2 regions of the Acidovorax sp. 106 genome follow, and region 2 is predicted to be linked to the other one. Evidence: predicted binding sites of a transcription regulator. Region 2 holds the regulator's gene; the other holds the start of a gene.
What was found. The regulator FNR, encoded in region 2, switches genes on or off when oxygen is low (the NO sensors DNR and NnrR bind a similar motif). The targets are predictions, from matches to a motif close to TTGATNNNNATCAA.

Region 1: the regulator FNR is predicted to act here: its motif matches at 5,042-5,055, upstream of C8C98_RS15725 (FeoA family protein).

What each region holds. Positions count from the first base shown of each region.
Region 1 covers NZ_RCCC01000001.1:3,542,641-3,550,015, reverse strand. The annotation lists gene C8C98_RS15750 (aspartate aminotransferase family protein) at 1-694, shown strand, start outside; gene argF (ornithine carbamoyltransferase) at 733-1,653, shown strand; gene C8C98_RS15740 (hypothetical protein) at 1,666-2,343, shown strand; gene C8C98_RS15735 (hypothetical protein) at 2,439-2,708, opposite strand; gene feoB (ferrous iron transport protein B) at 2,708-4,645, opposite strand; gene C8C98_RS15725 (FeoA family protein) at 4,642-4,980, opposite strand; gene C8C98_RS15720 (chemotaxis protein CheW) at 5,286-5,807, opposite strand; gene C8C98_RS15715 (methyl-accepting chemotaxis protein) at 5,820-7,375, opposite strand, start outside.
Region 2 covers NZ_RCCC01000001.1:4,787,727-4,795,101, reverse strand. The annotation lists gene ccoO (cytochrome-c oxidase, cbb3-type subunit II) at 1-255, shown strand, start outside; gene C8C98_RS21080 (cbb3-type cytochrome c oxidase subunit 3) at 268-405, shown strand; gene ccoP (cytochrome-c oxidase, cbb3-type subunit III) at 430-1,338, shown strand; gene ccoG (cytochrome c oxidase accessory protein CcoG) at 1,419-2,876, shown strand; gene C8C98_RS21065 (FixH family protein) at 2,922-3,209, shown strand; gene C8C98_RS21060 (hypothetical protein) at 3,283-3,576, shown strand; gene fnr (fumarate/nitrate reduction transcriptional regulator Fnr) at 3,622-4,344, opposite strand; gene hemN (oxygen-independent coproporphyrinogen III oxidase) at 4,534-5,916, shown strand; gene C8C98_RS21045 (sulfite exporter TauE/SafE family protein) at 5,925-6,656, shown strand; gene C8C98_RS21040 (HD-GYP domain-containing protein) at 7,076-7,375, shown strand, end outside.

The DNA of each region.
Region 1 (7,375 bases), 1.2 Mb from region 2:
CGACATCGAAGCCATCAAGAAGGCCACCGAAGGCAACCCCAATGTGGTCGCCGTGTTCTTTGAAACCATCCAGGGCGAAGGCGGCGTGAACCCTACCCGCGTGGAATATTTGCAGCAACTGCGCGCCCTGTGCGACGAGCGCGGCTGGCTGATGATGATTGACGAAGTGCAGTGCGGCATGGGCCGCACTGGCAAGTGGTTTGCCCACCAGTGGGCAGGCATCGTGCCTGACGTGATGCCTCTGGCCAAGGGCCTGGGCTCGGGCGTGCCGATTGGCGCGGTGGTGGCAGGCCCCAAGGCCGCCAATGTGCTGCAGCCCGGCAACCATGGCACCACCTTTGGCGGCAACCAGCTGGCCATGCGCGCAGGCAACGAGACCATCCGCATCATGGAAGAAGACGGCTTGCTCGACAACGCAGCCGCCGTGGGCGCGCACCTGAAGGCCGCGCTGGAGCGCGAGCTGGGCAGCCTGAGCGGCGTGAAGGAAATCCGTGGCCAGGGCCTGATGCTGGGCATTGAGCTGAACAAGCCCTGCGGCGCCCTCACCGGCCGCGCCGCCGAAGCGGGCCTGCTGATCAGCGTGACGGCCGACAGCGTTATCCGCCTGGTGCCCTCGCTGATCCTTACCGTGGCCGAGGCCGACGAAATCGTGGCCAAGCTCACCCCTCTGGTCAAAGCCATCCTGGCCGAATAAACCTTGCAGGGCACGCCACGGCGGGCCCTTTTTTGCCCATGAAACACTATCTGCAGTTCACCGACCTCACCGCTGACGAATACGCTTACCTGTTCGAGCGCGCTGCGATCATCAAGAAAAAGTTCAAGTCGTACGAGAAACACCACCCGCTGGTCGACCGCACGCTGGCCATGATTTTTGAAAAGGCCAGCACCCGCACCCGCGTGAGCTTTGAAGCGGGCATGTACCAGCTGGGTGGCAGCGTGGTGCACCTGACCACCGGCGACAGCCAACTGGGCCGCGCGGAGCCTATTGAAGACAGCGCCAAGGTCATCAGCCGCATGACCGATCTGGTGATGATCCGCACCTACGAGCAGACCAAGCTAGAGCGCTTTGCCGCGCACTCGCGCGTGCCGGTCATCAATGGGCTGACCAACGAATACCACCCCTGCCAGATCCTGGCCGACATCTTCACGTACATCGAGCACCGTGGTTCCATCGCGGGCAAGACAGTGGCCTGGGTGGGTGATGGCAACAACATGGCCAACACCTGGCTGCAGGCCGCTGCGCTACTGGGCTTCAAGGTCAACGTGAGCACGCCTCGCGGCTACGAAATTGATGAAAAATTGGCCTCTGGCGCTCACGGAGTAAGCGCAAGCAGCTATCAGTTTTATAGCAACCCCCTTGAAGCCTGCAAGGACGCTGACCTGGTCACCACCGATGTGTGGACCAGCATGGGCTACGAGGCCGAAAACGAGGCCCGCAAAAAGGCCTTTGCCGACTGGTGCGTAGATGCCGAAATGATGGCTGCCGCCCAGCCCGACGCCCTCTTCATGCACTGCCTGCCCGCGCACCGGGGCGAAGAGGTGGAAGCTGATGTCATCGACGGCCCCCAATCCGTAGTGTGGGATGAAGCAGAAAACAGGATGCACGTGCAAAAGGCACTCATGGAGTACCTTCTGCTCGGCCGCGTGGCATAAATCTGCGCACCGATGTTCCACCGCAGTAGCCCAGACACCGAAGCGCTACTGGGGCAATGGGAAGCCCTGGGCACAGCACTGGGCTGCCCTGACAACGCGTGGATGAAAGAAGGCCAGCGCCTGCTGCGCAGCTGGCAACGCTGGCCCCGGGCGTACCACAACGCATCGCACCTGCAGGCCTGCCTGGGCCATTGGCACACAGTGCAAAACGAACTGCCCGGCGCGCTAGAGCAACCCCAAGCCGTGGCGCTGGCCCTGTGGTTTCACGACGCGGTGTATTGGCCCTGGAGTGCCCACAACGAGGCACGCAGCGCACAGTGGGCGTCACGCTTCCTCAACGGCCAGCCCTTGCCACCCAGCCTGGCGCGCACCGTGCACGAACACATCATGGCCACCTGCCACAACCCGGGCGTGCTGCAGGGCGACGCCACTTGGGTGGTAGACATCGACCTGGCCGTGCTGGGCCAAAGCGATGCGGTGTACCGCCAGTTTGAGCGCAACGTGCGCCGTGAGTATTTCTTTGTGCGCTGGCCACGCTATATGGCAGGGCGCAGCAAGGTGCTGCAGGGCTTTCTGAGCCGCCCACGCATCTACCACAACGAGTGGTTTTTCTACCGCTACGAGGCTCAGGCCCGCACCAACCTGGCTCAGGCCCTCGCCGCGCTGCAGTCGGGCACGATTTACGCCTGACCGGATTGCAGGCGCTGCGTTGTGGGCGCCGTCAACGATGCGGCCCCGCAAGATCGCGAGGCCCACCCCAGTCACCCGGCAAAGCCAACACGCCCTCAAAAGCGCTCTTTGCCCTCGGCGGCCCAAGGGCCGTGCACCGACTGAGGAGCGTTACCAGCCGAACCGGAAGACGCACAACTGCCGCAACTACTGCAGCCGCCTCCGCCTCCGCCTCCGCCTCCGCCTCCACTGCCACACCCCGCACTCTGCGCCATGGCCGGGTGCACCCGGCCCAGCTTTTTGCGCAGCCCGGCGGGCAGCCAGCGCCACACCATGTAGGCGGCGGCCAGCGCCACGATCAAGCCGGTGATCCATTGTTGCCACATCACGCGCCACCTCCCAGGGCCAAGGCGATTCGGTAGGTCACAAAGCTGGCCGCATAGGCTAGGCCGAACAGGTACACCACCATCACCAGCGGATAGCGCCAGCTGTTGGTCTCGCGCCGCACGGCGGCGATGGTGGAGATGCACTGCGGCGCAAACACAAACCACACCAGCAACGACAGCGCCGTGGCCAAGGACCAGCTCTGCGCAATCAGCGGCCCCAGCTCGCTGGCCACCTCTTCGCCTGTCACGGACAAGGCATACACCGTGCCCAGCGCGCCCACTGCCACCTCGCGCGCGGCCATGCCGGGCACCAAGGCGATGGCGATCTGCCAGTTAAAGCCAATCGGAGCCACCAGCACCTCCAGCAATCGCCCCAGCTGGCCTGCAAAGCTGTAGGTGATGGCCGCCTCGGTGGCGCCTTCGGGTGGCGCCGGGTAGGTGGACAAGAACCACAGCAGCACCGTGACGGCCAGGATGATGCCGCCCACGCGCTTGATGAAAATCATCGCCCGCTCGAACAGGCCGTGCGCCAAGCTGCGCACGCTGGGCCAGCGGTAGGCAGGCAGCTCCATCAGCAACTGGGGGGCGCGCTGGTCAGAGCGCGCCAGCTTGGCCACACCCGCCACCGCCATAGCGCTGGCAATGCCGCCCACGTACAGCGCAAACAACACCACGCCTTGCAGGTTAAACAGGCCCGCCACCGTGCGCTCAGGGATGAAGGCACCGATCAGCAGCGCATACACCGGCAACCGGGCCGAGCAGGTCATGAGCGGCGCAATCATGATGGTGACCAGGCGATCGCGCCAGTGGGTGATGGAGCGCGTGGCCATCACGCCTGGCACGGCGCAGGCAAAGCTCGACAACAGCGGAATGAACGAACGGCCCGAAAGCCCCACGGTGCCCATCACGCGGTCCAGCAAGAAGGCGGCACGCGGCAGGTAGCCTGAATCTTCAAGCGCCAGGATGAACAGGAACAGCGTCAGGATTTGCGGCAAGAAGACCAGCACGCCCCCGGCCCCTGCCACCACACCGTCCACCAACAGGCTGCGCAGCGGTCCATCGGCCATGTGCTCCTGGATCAGGCCCGAAGTCCACTCGATTCCCGCCTTGATCCCATCGGTCGGCACCGTCGCCCAGGTGAACACGGCCTGGAACATCAAGAAAAGCGTGGTCAAGAGCAGCAGCATGCCCCACACCGGGTGCAGCACCACGGCATCGATGCGGTCGTCCGCCCGCAGGCTGGCCGCCGGGGCGCGCACCGCCAACTCCATCAGCCGGTGCACCTGCTGGTGGGTGCGGATGACCTGGGTCTGCGCATCCAGCGCAGAGGCATCTAGCGCCACCGCCTCCTGGGCGGGCACCTGCGGCGCCTTCAGCGCCTGCGCAGCGGGCGAATCCAGCCAGGCCAGCAGCTCGCTGGCGCCATCGCCGCGCACGCCCACGGTGGCCAGCACAGGCATGCCCAACTCGCGGGCCAGCACCTCGCGGTCGATCTGGATGCCCTGGCGCTCGGCCATGTCGCTCATGTTCAGTACCAGCACCATAGGCAGGCCCAGGGCCCGCGCCTCCAGCACCAGGCGCAGGTTCAGCCGCAGGTGGGTGGCGTCCGTCACGCACACCAGCAGGTCGGGCAAGGCTTCGCCAGGGCGGCGACCCCGCACGATGTCGCGGGTGATGGCTTCGTCCAGGCTGTGCGCGTGCAAGCTGTAGGCGCCGGGCAAGTCCAGCACCCGCACCTTGCGGCCGGTGGCGGTGTGCAGCACGCCCTCTTTGCGCTCCACCGTCACACCCGCGTAATTGGCCACCTTTTGGCGGGCACCGGTCAGCAGGTTGAACAATGCTGTCTTGCCGCAGTTGGGGTTGCCCAGCAGGGCCACACGCATCAGCTCGCCCGCCGGGGTGGCTGCGCCTGCGCCCATAGTCACCGCCGCGTTCATGCCAACACCTGCACTTGCACCATGGCGGCCTCTTGCTGGCGCAGGGCAAACGTGGCCTGCCCCACCCGCACGGCCAGCGGGTCGCCCCCCCAGGCGCCACGGGCCAGCACTTGCACCGCCTCGCCGGGCACAAAGCCAATCTCTAGCAAGCGCAGCAAGGTGCTGTGCTCGCGCCCATCGCTAGCGGGCACCAGCCCGGTCACCAACGCAGGCGTGCGGGCCTTCAGGCTGTCCAGGCCCAAGGCCATAGAGGCAGGTGCCGGTGCCACAGCCGGTGTCACAACCGATGGGCTGGGGTGCAAGGCGGCGGCAGCACCCTCGTGCATTGTTTTCATGCGGTTTATCTTTGTGCAAATGAGTTTGGTTCTCATTTTACAAAAGTAGTTCCGCAGGCCCTTGATTCAAATCAGGGCTGAGGAGCGCGGCGCTGCGGTCCCTAGGCCAGTGTGCAAGGGATGGCCGCTGGGGTTGTGTGCTGCCGCCCTCCCCCCGACACGGGCGATGGGGCGTGAGGGGCTGCAGTAAATGCAGCCAGTCATTCGCGATCAGCCCTGCCTATGACTGCCGGGGTAGACACCAGGTAGCTGCAGGGCGGCACCGTCTCGCCCTGGCGCGGTCCGCTGAGAGAGGCGTTGGCGTGCTAATGGGCTGTGGCAGCCATCTCGCCGAACACGGTATCGGCCAGGAATTTCTCGATGTCCAGCAAGATGAGCATGCGCTCGTCCACCGAACCAATCGCCAGCAGGTGCTCGCGGTCGAAGTTCGAGTCGAGTGACGGCACAGGGCGCAGTTGCGATGGCTCCAATGTCAGCACGTCCGACACGCTGTCCACCACCGCCCCGACCACGCGCTGGCCGATACTCAGCACGATCACCACGGTCAGATGGTCGTATTGAACTTCTGCCACGCCCAGCTTGATGCGCAGGTCGATGATGGGAACGATGACGCCGCGCAGATTCACCACCCCCTTGAGGTGCTCGGGGGCATTGGCGATGGTGGTGGGCTTTTCGTAAGAGCGTATTTCCTGCACGCGCAAGATGTCCACCCCGTATTCCTCGTTGGCAATCTTGAATGCCAGAAATTCTCGAATGTCGGTCAGTGCGCCCGTGCTTGCAGAGGATGCAGCAAAGGACGATGGTGTGGTGGTGGCGGCATTGAGCATTGGGTTCCCCAATCAGAAGTTTTCCCAATCACCGCCGCCAGCGGCTGCGGGGACTGCGGTAGGTTTGTTGCTAGCCATTGCAATCTTCTGACTGGTTGCCTTAGCAGCCAAAGGACGCGATGCAGGCGACGCTGCTGGACGCGCAAGTGTCGAGGCATGTGCAGCAAACGAGGTGTTGTGGCGGGCAGCGCCGTGGGCGGCATCACCGGCGAGCTTGAACACCGCCACCGCGTGCTGCAGTTGCTGCGCCTGCGTGCTCAGGCTGCTGGCTGCGGCCGCGCTCTCTTCCACCAGCGCAGCGTTCTGCTGCGTGACCTGGTCCATCTGCGACACCGCCTCGCCCACCTGGGCCACGCCTTGGCTTTGCTCGTTGCTCGCGGCACTCACCTCCGCAATCAGGTCCGTGACGCGGCGAATGGCAGAGACCACCTCGGTCATGGTCGTGCCCGCCTGGTCCGCCAAGGTGGTTCCCCGCGCCACTTCGGTCACGCTGTTGTCGATCAGTATCTTGATGTCCTTGGCCGCACTGGCGCTGCGCTGGGCCAGGTTGCGCACTTCGCTGGCCACCACGGCAAAACCTCGGCCTTGCTCGCCCGCACGGGCGGCTTCCACAGCAGCGTTCAGCGCCAAGATGTTGGTCTGGAAGGCGATGCCGTCAATGACGCTGATGATGTCCGCGATCTTCTTGGAGCTTTCGTTGATGACCTTCATGGTATTGACCACCTGGCCCACCACGTCGCCGCCCTGCACCGCCACGGTGGAGGCGTTCACAGCCAGCTGATTGGCTTGGCGGGCGCTGTCTGCGTTTTGCTTGACGGTGCTGGCCAGCTCTTCCATCGACGCTGCCGTTTCTTCCAGCGCGCTCGCTTGCTGCTCCGTGCGGCTGGACAGGTCGCTGTTGCCTTGTGCAATCTCGGAGCTGGCTGTGGCAACGCCATCGGCCCCGCTGCGCACGGTAGCCACCACACCCGTCAGCGCTTTTTGCATGGCGCTCATGGCCGCCATCACGCTGACCTCGTCACCGCTGCGGGTGTGCAGCTCCACGCTCAGGTCACCGGCTGCAACGCGTTGGGCAGCATCGGCCAACTCTGCGGGCTCTGCACCCAAGGCCTTGGACAAGTCACGCACAATGACCCAGCCCACCAGCAGGCTCAGCACCAGCATGGAAGCGCCCATGGAGGCCATCAGCAATGTAGAGGTGGCTGCTGATTTGGCAGCCTCACTTGCAAGCTTGTCTGCGATTTCTTTTTGCATGGCGCGAGAGTCGTCTACCGCCTTGAAGACCACGTTCTGCAGAGTGCGCACCTCGCCCACTAACAAGGCCCCAGCGGCAGCTTTGTCGCCTTGCTCTGCTGTTTCTATCGCACGGTCTATGGCCTTGTTGTAGATGCCACGGTTTTTGTGGATGGTCTCAAGCTGCTCTTTGGCTTTAGGCAAAACGATTGTCTTGTCCAACGCCGCCAAGAGCTCGCTATTGGCCTTGCGCAACTCTGCGATCTTTTGCTTTTCTTGGTTGCGAAACGCGGGGTCGTCAGAAATCAGGACGTTGCGAGCAAAGCGCCCAATCG
Region 2 (7,375 bases):
AGCGATGAATGGCATCGCATCCACTTGAACAATCCGCGTGATGTGGTGCCCGAGTCGAACATGCCTGCCTACCCTTGGCTGGAGAAGACCACCATTGACCCTACGGATGTCGCGCCCCGCATGAAGGCCTTGCGCACGGTGGGTGTGCCTTACACCGACGCGCAGATCACGGCCGCAGCGGATGAAGTCAAGGGCAAGACCGAGCTGGATGCGCTGATTGCCTACCTGCAAGTCATGGGCCGCGCGCTCAAGTAAAGGAGAGCAGCAATGGACATCACCACCATGCGCATCGTGGCCACACTGGCTTCGATGGCCTGCTTCATCGGCATCTGGGTGTGGGCCTACATGGGTCGCAACCGCGCCAAGTTTGATGAAGCTGCTCGCTTGCCCTTTGAGCAAGAATGAACTCCACCAGAATGAGAAAAACCCATGAGTGACTTCACCAGCAATTTCTGGTCGGTCTTTGTGACCGCGCTGACATTGATCGGCATCATCGGCTGCGCCTTACTGCTTTGGATGGCAGGCCGCAAGAAGGTCGTGGCAACGGCCGATAACACCACAGGCCATGTTTGGGACGAAGACCTGGTTGAAATGAACAACCCCCTGCCACGCTGGTGGGTGTGGATGTTCGTGATCACCATCATCTTTGGCTTGGGCTACCTGGCTGCTTACCCTGGCCTGGGAAGTTCGGCTGGCAAGCTGGGCTGGACCCAGAAGGGCGAGTACGAGGCTGAAGTGGCAAAGGCCAACAAAGAGTTGGAGCCTTTGTATGCACGCTTTGCCGCCATGACCCCTGAGGGCATTGCGGTAGACCCGCAGGCCAAGGCGATTGGCGAGCGCTTGTTCATGAACAACTGTGCGCAATGCCATGGCTCGGATGCCCGCGGCAGCAAGGGTTTCCCGAATCTGGCGGATGGCGACTGGCTGCACGGCGGCACTCCAGACAAGATTCTGGAAACCTTGCAAAAGGGCCGTATTGGCAACATGCCTCCCATGGCTGCAGCGGTTGGCACGCCTGAAGATGTGCGCAACCTGTCGCACTACGTGTTGAGCCTGTCGGGCAGCCCCCATGATTCATTGCGCGCCTCTTTGGGCAAGTCCAAGTTCACGGCATGTGCTGCATGCCATGGCATGGACGGCAAAGGCAACCAGGCCCTGGGTGCCCCCAACCTGACCGACGACATCTGGCTGCATGGCTGGGGTGAGGCAGCCATCACGGCCATGATCAACAACGGCAAGGTCAACCAGATGCCTGCACAGGCAGAAAAGTTGACGGAAGCCCAGATCAAGGTGCTGGCCTCGTATGTCTGGGGCTTGTCAAACAACAAGGCTCAGTAAGCTGGGTACGGGGCGGTATCGGGTGATACCGCCCTTTGTTGTTTGGGTTGAGTAGTTTTGAAGAAATAAAGAGCGCCACCATGAAGCAACCCAGCGAGTCCCCTCGCAAGGTCATTCCCATCGCTCCCGTCGAGGCAGCTGGCTCCGATGCTTCCAGCAGTCAGGTTGAGATCGTCTCCCTGTACGAGGCGCAGAAGAAGATTTACCCGCGCTCGATCAGCGGCTTGTTTGCCCGGTGGCGCTGGGCCATGGTGTTCCTGACCCAGTTGGTGTTTTATGGCCTGCCCTGGCTCGAGTGGGGGCAGCGCCAAATGGTGCTGTTCGATCTGGGCGCGCGCCGCTTTTACATTTTTGGTCTGGTCCTGTATCCGCAGGATTTCATCTACCTTACGGGGCTGCTGATCATCTCAGCACTGTCTCTGTTCTTGTTCACTGCGGTGGCAGGGCGCTTGTGGTGTGGGTTTGCGTGTCCGCAAACGGTTTACACCGAAATCTTCATGTGGATTGAGCACAAGATCGAAGGTGATCGCAGTGCCCGCTTGCGCCTGGATGGCGGTCCGTGGACCTTTGAAAAGGTCAGGAAAAAGTTTTTCAAGCAAGCCGTTTGGATTGCAGTAGCCCTGTGGACGGGGTTCACTTTCGTTGGCTACTTTGTGCCGATCCGCGAGCTGGGCGCTGAGCTGATCGCTTTGCAGGGCAGCTGGCAGATTTTCTGGGTGTTGTTTTACGGTTTTGCCACCTATGGCAATGCGGGCTTCATGCGTGAGCAAGTGTGCAAGTACATGTGTCCCTATGCACGCTTTCAGAGCGCCATGTTTGACAAGGACACGCTCATCGTCAGCTACGACGTTGCGCGTGGTGAGCCACGTGGGCCACGCAGCAAGACCGTAGATCACAAGGCGAAGGGTCTCGGGGATTGCATCGACTGCACGCTGTGTGTGCAGGTGTGCCCTGTGGGTATTGATATTCGCAAAGGGCTGCAGTACGAGTGCATTGGGTGCGGGTTGTGCGTGGATGCGTGCAACACTGTCATGGACAAGGTGAAGTACCCCCGTGGCTTGATTCGGTTCACTACCCAGAATGGCGTCGTGAAGCGCTGGTCGCAGTCCCAGATCCTACGGCGCGTGTTGCGGCCCCGTGTGTTGATTTACAGCGCCGTGCTGGTGACCTTGTGTGTGGCCATGCTTGCCAGCCTGATGACCAGAACGCCTTTGAAGGTCGACGTTGTGCGGGATCGTGCCGCCTTGTCTCGCATCGTTGCGGGCGGTAAGCTGGAGAACATCTACCGTATCCAGATCATGAATGCGACGGAGTTGCCTCAGCGCTACCACGTAGCAGCCAAGGGGCTGGAGGGCTTGGAGGTCGTATCGGAGGCTGCTGTGGACATTGAGCCTGCGCAGTCACGCTGGGTGGCGGTGCGTTTGCAGGTGCCCTATGGGTCCGCAACGCCGGGTTCGCATCCTGTGACGTTTGAGATTGGGGCGGAAGGTGGTGGCGCCCATGTATCGGAAAAAACTGTCTTTTTGGTTCCTCGGTAAGCAGCCTGTGGTCTCGCTGTTTTACCCGTTTTGATGGAGTTTGCTATGTCTTCGATTTCCTCTTCAGCACCCGCACCCGCACCCGTCCAGGCTGCCCCTTGGTGGAAGTTTGGCCATGTTTGGCTGGTGCTCTCAGGCCCCGCGATCGTCGTAGTGGCGGGCTTCGTCACCTTGTGGATTGCAGTGTCCAGTCCTGACCCTGTGGTTGCTGAAGACTACTACCAGCAAGGCATTGACATCAACAAGAGGCTGGAGAATCCGGAGCCCGGCATGGCACCTGCGCTCAAGGGCCGCAACCATGCCGTGACACCACTCAAAGACCAGCCCCGCTAGTTGCGGGGTCAGGGCCTCCATGGCGGTAGGCCCAGGCTTCGACGCCTTCTCAAAACCATACGGAGACACCACGATGTGGACACAGCGTTTGATGTGGATTGCTTGGCCTGCTTTTTTGGTCGCCGGGGCTTTGGAGGTGTTGGTGTTTGCCATGGTGGACCCCCAAGACCTGCACTGGTTTGGACAGCCGCTGGCGTTGTCTCGGCAGGGGGTTTACACCCTGGCGTTCTTTGCCTTTTGGGCGCTCACCATGTTGTCGGGTGCCATGACCACGCTGCTGGCCATGTCACCGTTTGAACTCAACCGCTGCCCTGTGCCTGACCAAGACCGGCCTGACGATTGCCGCAAGACACCATCTTGCCCTTGATGTGGGTTGCAAGCTACCGTTGGGCATGCCCTGCAAGCAGGTTGCTCAATGGCATGCTTGCTGATTGTTCACGATGCGGCGCAGGGCATCGGTGTCCAAGATTCGTACGTGGCGCTGGCGAACTTCGACGGTTCCATCCTCTACGAATTTGGAGAAAGTGCGGCTCACGGTTTCCAATTTGAGGCCCAGGTAGCTGCCAATTTCTTCCCGGGTCATGCGCAGCACCAACTCCGATTGAGAGAAGCCGCGAGCATGCAGGCGCTGTACCAGGTTGAGCAGGAATGCCGCCAAGCGCTCTTCAGCCCGCATGCTGCCCAAAAGAAGCATCACGCCGTGTTCGCGCACGATTTCGCGGCTCATGATTTTGTGCACATGGTGCTGCAGTGCCGTTACTTCGCGTGAGAGTTCTTCAATGCGATCAAACGGCATCACACAGACTTCGGCGTCTTCCAGCGCCACGGCGTCGCAGGTATGGTGATCATTGACAATGCCATCCAGGCCGATGATCTCACCGGCCATTTGAAAGCCCGTGACTTGGTCGCGACCATCCTCAGTGGCGACACAGGTCTTGAAGAAACCTGTGCGAATGGCGTACAGCGAGGTGAAGGCTTCGCCATTGCGAAAAAGTGTGCCGCCGCGCTTGACTTTGCGGCGCACGGCCACCACCTCGTCGATGCGCTGCAGCTGTTCGTCATTGAGGCCAACGGGCATGCAAAGCTCGCGGAGGTTGCAGTTGGAGCAAGCGACTTTGATGGTGAGCGGATTCATGGCACAGAAACCTGGTTGATGTTCGGGCATATCGTGCACGACGAGGGAGGCCGGTATGCCTCGGTCTGCGAGTAGCAGCAGATGATATGCATCAAATTGTCGCTCTTGTGGAGATGACTTCACTTGATGCAGGTCAAGGACGCAAGAGGAGGGGTGCGGCACAGTAAGCTAGTACGCAAGGATATCCCCATGACCGCAGTTACCCCAGAACTCCTGACCCGCTTTGACGTGCCAGGCCCTCGATACACCTCCTACCCCACGGCAGACCGTTTCGTGGAGGCATTTGGCCAAGAGGAATATGCCTTGGCATTGGCGCAGAGGCATCTGGGAACAGGTGCCAAGGCGATGCCATTGTCGCTTTACGTGCACATTCCGTTTTGCGAGTCGCTATGCTACTACTGCGCTTGCAACAAGATCATCACCAAACACCATGACCGCGCCGATGTCTATTTGCGCTACCTGAGCCGTGAGATTGATCTGCACACGGCCCAGTGCGGTGTAGGGCAGGTGGTCAGTCAGCTGCATTTGGGGGGGGGGACGCCGACGTTTCTCTCGGATGAGGGCTTGCGCGAACTCATGTCTATGCTCAAGCGCAGCTTCACGCTGGCGCCTGGGGGTGAGTATTCGATCGAGGTGGACCCGCGGACTGTGAATGCAGAGCGCTTGGCCTTGTTGGCCGAGTTGGGTTTTAACCGGCTGAGTTTTGGTGTGCAAGACTTTGACACCGAGGTACAAAAGGCCGTGCACCGCGTGCAGCCCGCCGAGCAGGTCTTTGCTTTGGTAGAGTCCGCCCGGTCCATTGGGTTTGATTCCATCAATGTGGATTTGATTTACGGTTTGCCACGCCAGACCCCTGAATCTTTTGACCGTACGCTGTCCCAGATCGCTCAGCTCCGCCCGGATCGGATTGCGCTGTACGCTTATGCTCACTTGCCAGACCGCTTCAAGCCCCAGCGTCGCATCATCACTGCCGAGCTGCCTACGGGCGGAGCCAAGGTGGCCATGTTGTCGCGTTCGCTGGATGCCTTTTTGGAGGCGGGCTACGTGTATGTGGGGATGGACCATTTCGCGCTGCCCACCGATGCCCTGGCCATTGCCAAGCGGCAAGGGCGCTTGCACCGTAATTTCCAGGGGTACAGCACGCAGCCTGACTGCGATCTGATTGGCTTGGGCGTATCGGCCATTGGGCGCATTGGTGCCACCTATAGCCAAAATGCCAAGACCCTGGATGAGTACTACGACCACCTCGACCAGGGGCGTTTGCCCGTGGTCCGTGGCTTGGCACTGAATCGGGACGATCTGGTGCGACGTGCTGCCATCATGGCCTTGATGTGCCAAGGAGAGTTGCTCATTGAGCCCATGGAGCAGGCTTGGCTGATTGACTTCCGCCGCTACTTTGCTGCTGAGTTGGATCAGCTCCAGGACATGCAGACCCAAGGCCTGGTGGAGGTCGGTGACGAGGGTGTGCGTGTCACGGCCATGGGGTGGTTCTTTGTGCGTGGCATTGCCATGGTGTTTGATCGCTACCTGCAGGCTGATCGCACGCGTGCCAAGTTCTCTCGCATCATCTGACACTCGATATGACTGGTGCCGTGGCCTGGACTGCGTTGGTGATGGGGCTCCTGGGTGGTACCCACTGCATTGCCATGTGTTCGGCGCCTTGCGGTGCCGTGGTGGGGGCGGGCGCTTCAGTGGCAGGAACTCTCCCGCCAGAGCAGCCTGTGCACTGGATGCCACGCAGCGCAGCACCCTCTGTTCTGCGCCAGTTGGCTTTTCACAGTGGCCGTGTGCTGGGCTATTCGCTGCTGGGGGCCTTGGCGGCCTGGGCGATGGACAGCCTGGCCTGGGTCACCCAGCAATCCATGGCACTGCGGCCTGTGTGGACGCTCATGCACGTTGCTGTGCTGGGTTGGGGGCTGATGATGATGGTTCAGTTGCGCCAGCCTGCCTGGGTGGAGCAGGCCGGTCGCTCAGTGTGGGCGCGTGTCAGGCCCTTGGTGGGCAGCCCTGCCGGGGTGGCGTCGGCTGGTATGTTGTGGGCTCTGATGCCCTGTGGGCTGCTTTACTCAGCGCTGTTGGTGGCAGCGCTCAGTGGCGGCCCGGTACAAGGGGCGTTGTCTATGGCGCTTTTTGCAGTGGGCAGCGGCCTGTGGCTGGTCGGTGGCCCGCTGGCATGGCATTGGGGGCGCAAGCACCTCCAAGCGTTGCGGGGTGATTGGGGGGCTCGTATCAGTGGCGCCTTGTTGTGTGGCGTTGCGGTGTGGGCGTTGTGGATGGACTTGGTATACAAGCCTTCACTGTGGTGTCGTTGAGTCAGGCGCTTGGCCCTGCCTGCCAAGAACCTGTTCAAAGAGCTGGCCGACTGCTTTGGCTTGTATAGCTAGCGATCAGTCCGTCACTTTTTGGCAATTTCACCACACTCCGTCAGCTTTTACATCTTGCTGGACCAGCTGATCTATCTTTGCGGGACAGCCATTTTTCTGCTTCTGCCGAACCGTGCGCTGAGATGGCCCCGGCTGGGCACAAGGTTTTGCGGCTTTTGCGTCTGAGTTCGACCTCTTTTCCAGAAAAGCGCTGCTGGAAATAGGGGGTAAACGCCTTGCTCAGGCGGCCATCAGAACTGGTGATAATGGGCTTAACAATTGCCGCGGTATTGTTACATTTTCCCACTGTCACCTATTGCGCTGTGAATACCTCAGTTCTTATCGATATCAGCCAGTTGCGAATTGGCATGTATATCCAGCTGGATTTGAGTTGGATGCAGCATCCGTTTCCCGTCAGCAATTTCAGGGTGGGCTCTGCGGAGCAGATCGCAACCCTGCGCGAGTTGGGGCTCACCCAAATCAAGGTGCTGCCCAAGAAAAGCGACCCCGAGTTTCGCCATGGCGTGATTCCGCCAGAACTCGAAACTCCGCCAGCATGCCCAGAGCCTGTATCGCCTGAGTCCGTTGTTGCGGATCAATCCTCTGCATTGACCGCTGGGGCTGAGAATGCCCTGGCGTTGCGGCGCAGGTTGCTGCTGGCAGCCCAA